Regions from separate parts of the Enterobacter sp. WI-ESBL-E8 genome, predicted to be linked through region 2. Evidence: predicted binding sites of a transcription regulator. Region 2 holds the regulator's gene; the other holds the start of a gene.

Region 1 (4,770 bases), 2.4 Mb from region 2:
GGGGAATGGCTACAGCGTGGTTCAGGCTTTTCTGCTCGCCCCGCCGCTGCTGACGGTGATTGCCGGGGTGTTTGTCTGTAAACTGCTGGCGGTGCTGGCAAGCAGCGGCTCGGGCGCGCCGGGCGGGGTGTTTACGCCCACGCTGTTTGTCGGCATGGCGACGGGGATGCTGTTTGCACAACTTTTCGCGCTGTGGTTACCGGGGTCTGAAACGGCGATTTTGCTGGGTCTGGCGGGGATGGCAACGCTGCTCGCCGCGACCACGCATGCGCCTATTATGTCGGCGCTGATGGTCTGTGAAATGACCGGGCAGTATTTTTTACTGCCCGGCTTGCTGGTCGCCTGCGTGGTGGCGTCCGTGCTGTCGCGGACGTTACGCCACGACTCGGTCTACGGTCAACACGCCACCGAGGGAAGAGAGATCGATGTACTGCGCTAGCTCGCGCTGCTCGGCGCGAGGCAGATAAGGCAGTTCTCCCACCAGCGGCCCCGGCAGCTTGGTGCTCAGCACGTCGATGATCTCGGCATAGTGCGCCAGGCCCGGGTTGATGCGGTTTGCCACCCAGCCAATCAGCGGCAGGCCGTCATTGGCAATCGCCTGCGCCGTCAGCAGCGCATGGTTGATGCACCCTTCCTGGATTCCCACGACCATCACCACCGGAAGCTGTTCCTGCACCACCCATTCAGACAGCGGGCGCAGGTCATTCATCAGGCTGCGCCAGCCGCCCGTGCCTTCAACCACCACGTGATCGACCTTCTCGCTCAGGTTCGCCAGGCCGTCGGACAGCAGCGGGTAATTAATCAGGCCGCTGTGCGCCACGCTGCTCTCGTCTTCGCTTAACGCAATGGGGTTGACCGCGTGATAAGGCAATTCCAGCGACGAGACGCTTTGCAGCACCAGGGCGTCTTTATTACGCAATCCCTCTGGCGTCTCTTTACTCCCTTTTGCGACCGGTTTGTACCCTGCCACGCGTTTACCGCTTGCTGCAAGAGCCTGCAGCAATGCGCGGGATACAACGGTCTTGCCGACAGAGGTATCTGTACCAGTAACAAAGAAACGCTTAAGCATGACTCACTCCACCTCTTGGGTATGCTTCGAAAATATAAACCAGGTAAATAATTCAGTGGTGGAAGTCTACGGGATGCGTGCGCTACCCGGCTTGAGATAGCGCAATTTTTCTTACATCTGCGGAAAAGAGTTAACCCTGTAACAGGCGGATCAGCAGCGAGCCGTTATACATGGCGTCTTTGACCAGCGCCGCGCCGGCCATCGTGCCCTGGTTGGAAAACTGGGTGCTTTCTACCGCAATATTTTTGCTGTAGGCGGGCAGCGACTGCTGGTGAATGCAGGCCGAGATCGCCGGGAACAGGATCTCCGCCGCCTGGCTGAGCGGCGAGCCAATGAGGATTTTTTGCGGGTTAAAGAGGTTTACCATAATCGCCAGAATGCGGCCAACGTTATTCCCCACGCCGGTAATAATGTCCTTCGCCAGCAGATCGCCCTGGCGCGCGGCGGCGCAGAGTGAATCTACCGTTAGGGGTTGGCCGTGCAGCGACGAACTCATGGACTGGCCGAGCCGCACCTGCGCCAGTTCCAGCACGCTCTCCACGCTGGCAATGGTCTCCAGACAGCCGTGGTTCCCGCAGTAGCAGCGCTTGCCGTACGGGTCGACCTGGGTATGCCCAATTTCCACCAGGCTGCTGCTTCCGGCGTGGAGAAGACGTCCGTCGGTGATCACGCCCGCCCCGACGTTATGGTCGATGACCACCTGAATCACATCCCGCGCGCCGCGGGAGGCGCCGAACAGCGCCTCCGCCATGGTCCAGGCGCTGATGTCATGCTGAATATAGACCGGCACGCCGGTGTGGTTTTTCAGTACTTCGCCCAGCGGCATCTCTTTGACGTCTTCATAAAACGGCATGCGGTGAACAATGCCATTTTCGGTATCAATAATGCCCGGCATGGTGATGGCAATCGCGGTTAAGCGCTCAAGCCGCTGCTGGTGGCGAATAAAGAAGTGATCGATGTGCGTGACAATCGCATCGAGAAGCGGTTCTTCCGCGTTGAGGGGCAGTTCAAGCCGGTCTTCCACCACCAGCTTGCTGCTCAGATCGCGCAGCGCGAGGAAGATCTCCCCCCGGCTGATGCGCAGCGACAGGTAGTGCCACGCTTCCGTCTCGACCACCAGCCCCACGGCCGGACGGCCGCGGCTGCCCGGCTCCTGAATTTCCGTTTCCTGAACCAGGTGCGCTTCCAGCATTTCGCGGACAATCTTGGTGATACTGGCGGGTGCCAGCTGTGCCAGGCGCGAAAGATCGATACGCGAAACCGGACCAAGCTGATCAATCAGGCGATACACCGCGCCAGCGTTGGTCTGCTTAATCTGATCGATATGCCCTGGCTGACTATCAGCAACCACCTCGTACTCCCTTATTTTCGAGCTTCGAAATAAACTGTGGGCTATGGTGAAGCACTTGCATGGCTGTCGTCAAATATTTACTTAGCCATGTGATTTACCGCACATTTTCGCTCACTTTTCCCTGGAAATATCACCCTAAAGAGGCGGTGATGAGCTGCTGTTTGAAGCGCTGCGCGGCATGGCTCTGTTCACGATGTTTTGACCAGACCAGCCACATCTCTGAAACGGCGTCCTCTTCGGCGATGGTCACCCAGCGCATTTCGCGCAATTGTACCCTTTTAAAGGAGGCCGGGAGAATAGACACCCCCAGCCCGGCGGCGACCAGGCCAATAATGGTCATCGCTTCCCCGACTTCCTGGGTAATGACCGGCGCAAGGTCGTAGCGGCGCATCAGCCCCAGAATATCGTCGTACAGCCCCGTCCCGACCTGCGGGTCAAAAAAGACGAACGGCTCTTTTGCCAGCTCTGCCAGCGACACCGACGGACGCGACGCCAGCGGATGATCGCGCGGGATCATGGCCATCAGCGGCTCGCGCAGAATGACCTGCCACGCCAGCGTATCCGGCAGTTGGGTATTACGCATCAGCCCCAGATCCAGCGAACCTTCGTTCAGAGGCGCGATCTGCTCGCGGGTATTGATTTCGCGCGTCTGAATGTGAACATCCGGGAAATGGCGACGAAATGACGAAAGGGTCTCCGAGACGGCGCTGATAAACGGCGCGGACGAGGTAAACCCGATTCGCAGCTCTCCCGCTTCCCCGAGATACAGCCGTTCTGCCCGGGCGGCGGCATCCTCGACCATGCTAAGGATTTGTCGGCTGTCGACGAGAAACTGCTTTCCCGCCGCCGTCAGGCTCACGCTGCGGTTGGTGCGGGCCAGAAGACGCGCCCCGACCTGCTGTTCCAGGATCTGAATCTGCTGGCTTAACGGTGGCTGAGAGATGTTCAGCCGTGCCGCCGCGCGGCCAAAATGCAGCTCTTCGGCGACGGCGACAAAGTAGCGGAGATGACGCAGCTCGATATTCATATTTTTAAAGTATCATTTGAGATTATTAATATATTAGACAGAATATTTACATTTTCCTACCCTGAAGAGGTGGTCATACCCGTCACCAGAAATCACGGGGATGTTTAAGCAAGGAAACTGTGTGAGTCGTACAACTTCCATTGATATCGATCCGGCCAGCGACATCAATGATTTACCCGCCGCATCGCAGCCGGTTCAGTTTATTAAACGTGGTACCCCCCAATTTATGCGCGTCACGCTGGCGCTTTTTTCCGCCGGTCTGGCGACCTTCGCCCTGCTCTATTGCGTTCAGCCGATCCTGCCCGTGCTTTCGCACGAGTTTGGCGTATCGCCTGCCAGCAGCAGCATTTCACTCTCAATTTCTACCGGTATGCTGGCGGTTGGCCTGCTCTTTACCGGGCCGCTTTCCGACGCCATTGGCCGCAAGCAGGTGATGGTGACGGCCCTGATGCTGGCCTCGGTCTGTACGCTACTCTCGACCATGATGACCAGCTGGCACGGCATTCTGGTGATGCGCGCGCTGATTGGGCTATCGCTCAGCGGCGTGGCGGCGGTCGGGATGACCTACCTCAGCGAGGAGATCCACCCGAGCTTTGTTGCCTTCTCGATGGGGCTTTACATCAGCGGGAACTCGATCGGCGGGATGAGCGGACGCCTGCTGAGCGGGGTGTTCACGGACTTCTTTAACTGGCGTATTGCGCTGGCCGCGATCGGGTGTTTTGCGCTGGCATCAGCCCTGATGTTCTGGAAAATTCTGCCGGAGTCGCGTCATTTCCGTCCTACCTCCCTGCGCCCGAAAACGCTGTTTATCAACTTCCGCCTGCACTGGCGCGACAAGGGGCTGCCGCGCCTGTTCCTGGCAGGCTTCCTGCTGATGGGCTCTTTCGTTACGCTGTTTAACTATATTGGCTATCGCCTGATGCTCTCTCCGTGGCACCTGAGCCAGGCGGTGGTCGGCCTGCTTTCCGTGGCGTACCTGACCGGCACCTGGAGCTCGCCGAAGGCCGGGGCGATGACCGCACGCTATGGGCGCGGCCCGGTCATGCTGTTCTTCACGGCGATGATGCTGCTCGGCCTGCTGCTGACGCTCTTCTCCTCCCTGTGGCTGATTTTTGCCGGCATGCTGCTCTTCTCCGCGGGGTTCTTCGCCGCCCACTCGGTCGCCAGCAGCTGGATTGGCCCGCGGGCGCGTCGCGCCAAAGGCCAGGCATCGTCGCTGTATCTGTTTAGCTATTACCTGGGTTCCAGCATCGCCGGGACGCTCGGCGGCGTGTTCTGGCATAGCTACGGCTGGAACGGCGTGGGCGGGTTTATCGCGCTAAT
Region 2 (4,770 bases):
CTGCTCAACCTGCTGAAAGCCAACGCGGCGCGTAAACTGAAGGCCTATCCTGATACCCTTCCGGTGAGCCTGCGCCAGCTGAAAAAGGTGCGCCGTATTCGAGAGTTCGACGATCTGATCACCGCGAAAATCCACGGCTTCGCCGATGCGATTGACTACTATCGTCAGTGCAGCGCCATGCCGCTGCTCAGCAAGATCACGCAGCCGACGCTTATCATTCATGCCAAAGATGACCCTTTTATGGATCATCACTCGATCCCCGCTCAGGAATTCCTGCCCGACAACGTTCACTATCAGCTGACGGAGCACGGTGGCCACGTTGGGTTTATCGGCGGCACGCTGCGCCGCCCGAAAATGTGGCTTGAGACGCGTATTCCTGACTGGCTAACCCCTTATCTGGACGGTGCAAAATGATTATTCCCTGGCAGGATCTGGCTCCCGAAACGCTCGATAATCTGATTGAAAGCTTTGTATTACGCGAAGGCACCGATTATGGTGAACAAGAACGCTCGCTTGAGCAAAAGGTCAACGATGTAAAGCGCCAGCTGAAAAGCGGCGACGTGGTGCTGGTGTGGTCAGAACTGCATGAGACGGTCAATATCATGCCCCGCAACGCGTTTCACGGCTGATCTTCCACCCATTTCAGTCAGGGAGTTGCTATGTCTGCCAGACATCCGGTTATTGCCGTTACGGGGTCGAGTGGTGCGGGAACCACCACCACCAGCCTCGCCTTTCGCAAGATTTTCGCCCAGCTGAATCTCCGTGCGGCGGAGGTCGAAGGCGACAGCTTTCACCGCTACACGCGCCCTGAGATGGACATGGCCATCCGTAAGGCGCGCGATCTGGGTAAACACATCAGCTACTTCGGCCCGGAAGCCAATGACTTCGGCCTGCTGGAGCAAACCTTCCACGAATATGGCCTGAGCGGCACAGGGCAGTCCCGTAAGTATCTGCACACTTACGACGAAGCCGTGCCCTGGAACCAGGTACCGGGCACCTTTACCCCCTGGCAGCCGCTGCCGGAACCCACCGACGTGCTGTTCTACGAAGGGTTACACGGCGGCGTGGTCACGCCCCAGCACGACGTGGCGCGCCACGTGGATCTGCTGGTCGGGGTGGTTCCTATCGTTAACCTGGAGTGGATCCAGAAGCTGACGCGTGACATGAGCGAGCGCGGCCACTCGCGCGAGGCGGTGATGGATTCCGTCGTTCGCTCAATGGAAGACTACATCAATTACTTAACGCCGCAATTCTCCCGCACGCACATTAACTTCCAGCGCGTGCCGACGGTGGACACCTCCAACCCGTTTGCCGCCAAAACGATCCCTTCTCTGGATGAGAGCTTTGTGGTGATCCATTTCCGCAATCTTGAAGGCATCGATTACCCCTGGCTGCTGGCGATGCTGCAGGGCTCGTTTATTTCGCACATGAATACATTGGTGGTGCCGGGCGGAAAAATGGGACTGGCAATGGAGCTTATCATGACGCCGCTGGTGGAGCGGCTGATGGAAGGGAAGCAGATCGCATAATCATTTTTGCCCGGTGGCGCTGCGCTTACCGGGCCTACAATCCGTAGGGCGGGTAAGCGCAGCGCCACCCGCCAAAAGATTAAGCCTCGATCACTTCATACGAATGGGTAATTTTTACCGCTTTCTCCAGCATTAACGCCACAGAGCAGTACTTCTCCGCAGACAGGTCCACCGCGCGTGAGACCGCCGCGTCTTTCAGCGCTTTACCGGTGACAACAAAGTGAAGATTAATGTGGGTGAACAGGCGTGGTGCCTCTTCCCGGCGCTCTGAGGTGAGTTTGACCTCGCAATCCGTCACGTCATGACGGCCTTTTTGCAGAATCGACACCACGTCAATCGCGCTGCATCCGCCTGCCGCCATCAGCACCATTTCCATTGGGCTTGGCGCTTTATCGCCGGAGTTACCATCCATCAAAATCTGGTGTCCTGACGCGGACTCGCCCAGGAACGTTAAACCTTCAACCCACTTCACGCGCGCTTGCATATTTTTGAACTCCAACGTTGCATTTTTGGTGACAGATTACGCGTGCGTTACATTTCTCGCAATGGAAGGCGACCTGCATCATGCTGAAGCGAGACACCAGGAGACACGCGGCGAAAGCTATGCTAAAACACTCAGGATGCTACAGTAATACATTGACGTTACACGTGTATGCAGAGGACATCAAACTTTACTGGCTGCGAAACGTTACGGTAGCCGACTTCCCAGGGTATGGGTAAGAATTCGATTGCAACCCCAGAGTCCGGATGCATCTGATGACTCTGGTGACAGCTTATAACAGAGGATAACAGCGCATGGTGCTTGGCAAACCGCAAACAGACCCGACTCTCGAATGGTTCTTGTCTCATTGCCACATTCATAAGTACCCATCGAAGAGCACGCTGATTCACCAGGGTGAAAAAGCGGAAACGTTGTATTACATCGTTAAAGGCTCGGTGGCAGTGCTGATCAAAGATGAAGAAGGGAAAGAGATGATCCTTTCTTATCTGAACCAGGGCGATTTCATCGGTGAACTGGGCCTGTTTGAAGAGGGCCAGGAACGTAGCGCCTGGGTTCGTGCAAAGACAGCATGTGAAGTGGCTGAAATTTCTTACAAGAAGTTCCGTCAGCTGATTCAGGTTAACCCTGACATCCTGATGCGTCTTTCTTCCCAGATGGCGCGCCGTCTGCAGGTCACCTCTGAGAAAGTGGGTAACCTCGCCTTCCTGGACGTAACTGGCCGTATTGCACAAACGCTGCTGAACCTGGCGAAACAGCCAGACGCAATGACCCACCCGGACGGCATGCAAATTAAAATTACCCGTCAGGAAATTGGTCAGATCGTCGGTTGTTCCCGTGAGACAGTGGGCCGTATCCTGAAAATGCTGGAAGATCAAAACCTGATCTCCGCCCACGGTAAAACCATCGTGGTCTACGGAACGCGTTAATTCCGCTTAAACGGCGTGTCACCGCAGGGTGTCACGCCGTTTTTGTCTCTACTCCCCATGTGGCGCAGGCTGATCTATCACCCCGAAGTTAACTACGCACTGCGACAAACGCTGGTGTTGTGTCTTCCTGTGGCCGTGGGCTTGATCCTCGGACATCTTCAGCAAGGTCTGCTGTTTTCTCTCGTGCCCGCCTGCTGCAACATCGCCGGTCTGGACACGCCGCATAAGCGCTTTTTCAAACGTCTGACTATTGGCGGCTGCCTGTTTGCGGGCTGCAGCCTCGCCGTACAGCTTCTGCTTGCCCGGGACATCCCGCTGCCGCTGATCCTGACCGTGCTGGCCATGACCCTCGGCGTCACCGCCGAAATCAGCTCGCTGCACGCCCGCCTGCTTCCCGCCTCGCTGATTGCGGCCATTTTCACGCTGAGCCTCGCCGGGAATATGCCGGTGTGGGAGCCGCTGCTGATCTACGCTCTGGGGACGCTGTGGTACGGGCTGTTCAACTGGTTCTGGTTCTGGCTGTGGCGCGAACAGCCGCTGCGCGAATCCCTGAGCCTGCTCTATGTGCAGCTGGCGGATTACTGCGAAGCCAAATATACCCTGCTCACCCAGCATACCGATCCGGAAAAATCCTTGCCGCCTCTGCTGACGCGCCAGCAAAAGGTGGTGGATTTGATAAGCCAGTGCTATCAGCAGCTGCACATGCTCGCCGCCAACAAGAACCACGAATACAAACGGCTGCTGCGCACCTTCCAGGTCGGGCTCGATCTGCAGGAACATATCTCCGTTAGCCTTCACCATCCGCAGGAGGTACAAAAGCTGGTCGAGCGCAGCCACGCCGAAGCGGTGATCCGCTGGAACGCGCAGACCGTATCGGCACGTCTGCGGGTCCTGGCTGACGATATTCTCTACCACCGCTACCCCACGCGCTTTAACATGGAAAAACAGCTCGGCGCGCTGGAGAAAATCGCACGCCAGCATCCGGATAACCCGGTTGGCCAGTTTGCCGCCTGGCACTTCAGCCGCATCGCCCGCGTGCTGCGCACGCAGCGCCCGCTTTATCCCCGCGATCTGATGGCGGATAAGCAAAAGCGGCTGCCGCTACTGCCCGCGCTCAGAAGCTATCTTTCTCTTAAATCATCCGCCCTGCGTAACGCCGCCAGGATCAGCGTAATGCTCAGTACCGCCAGCCTGATGGGCATGGCGCTGCATCTGCCGAAACCCTACTGGATCTTAATGACCGTGCTGTTTGTCACCCAGAACGGCTACGGCGCCACGCGGGTGCGTATTCTGCACCGGGCCGGCGGAACGATGGCGGGGCTGATTATTGCGGGCGTGACGCTGCACTTCCACGTGCCGGAAGGTTATACCCTGGCAGGGATGTTAGCGATTACGCTGGTGAGCTACCTGATTATCCGCAAAAACTACGGCTGGGCGATGGTGGGCTTTACGGTGACGGCGGTGTATACCCTGCAGCTGCTCACGCTCAATGGTGAACAGTTTATTGTCGCCAGGCTGATTGATACCCTCATTGGCTGCCTGATTGCCTTTGGCGGCATGGTCTGGCTGTGGCCGCAGTGGCAAAGCGGGCTGCTCAGGCAGAACGCCCACGACGCGCTGGAGGCCGACCAGCAGGCCATTCGATTGATCCTGAGCGACGACCCGCAGCCCTCCCCGCTGGCCTATCAGCGCATGAAGGTCAACCAGGCGCATAACGCCCTGTTTAACTCGCTCAACCAGGCGATGCAGGAGCCGGGCTTTAACTCGCACTATCTGGCGGACATGAAGCTCTGGGTGACGCACAGCCAGTTTA

What was found. The regulator CRP, encoded in region 2, controls carbon source genes, mostly activating them, when cyclic AMP is high. The targets are predictions, from matches to a motif close to ATGTGANNNNNNTCACAT.
Region 1: the regulator CRP is predicted to act here: its motif matches at 2,508-2,525, upstream of mlc (sugar metabolism global transcriptional regulator Mlc).

What each region holds. Positions count from the first base shown of each region.
Region 1 covers NZ_JBRWXJ010000001.1:2,198,211-2,202,980, reverse strand. Annotated here, with positions in the region: gene clcB (voltage-gated ClC-type chloride channel ClcB) at 1-439, shown strand, start outside; gene bioD (dethiobiotin synthase) at 374-1,069, opposite strand; gene mlc (sugar metabolism global transcriptional regulator Mlc) at 1,200-2,420, opposite strand; gene ACWHWP_RS10610 (LysR family transcriptional regulator) at 2,551-3,447, opposite strand; gene ACWHWP_RS10605 (MFS transporter) at 3,569-4,770, shown strand, end outside.
Region 2 covers NZ_JBRWXJ010000001.1:4,596,555-4,601,324, forward strand. Annotated here, with positions in the region: gene ACWHWP_RS21985 (hydrolase) at 1-414, shown strand, start outside; gene ACWHWP_RS21990 (YheU family protein) at 411-629, shown strand; gene ACWHWP_RS21995 (phosphoribulokinase) at 660-1,529, shown strand; gene ACWHWP_RS22000 (OsmC family protein) at 1,609-2,013, opposite strand; gene crp (cAMP-activated global transcriptional regulator CRP) at 2,325-2,957, shown strand; gene ACWHWP_RS22010 (YccS/YhfK family putative transporter) at 3,015-4,770, shown strand, end outside.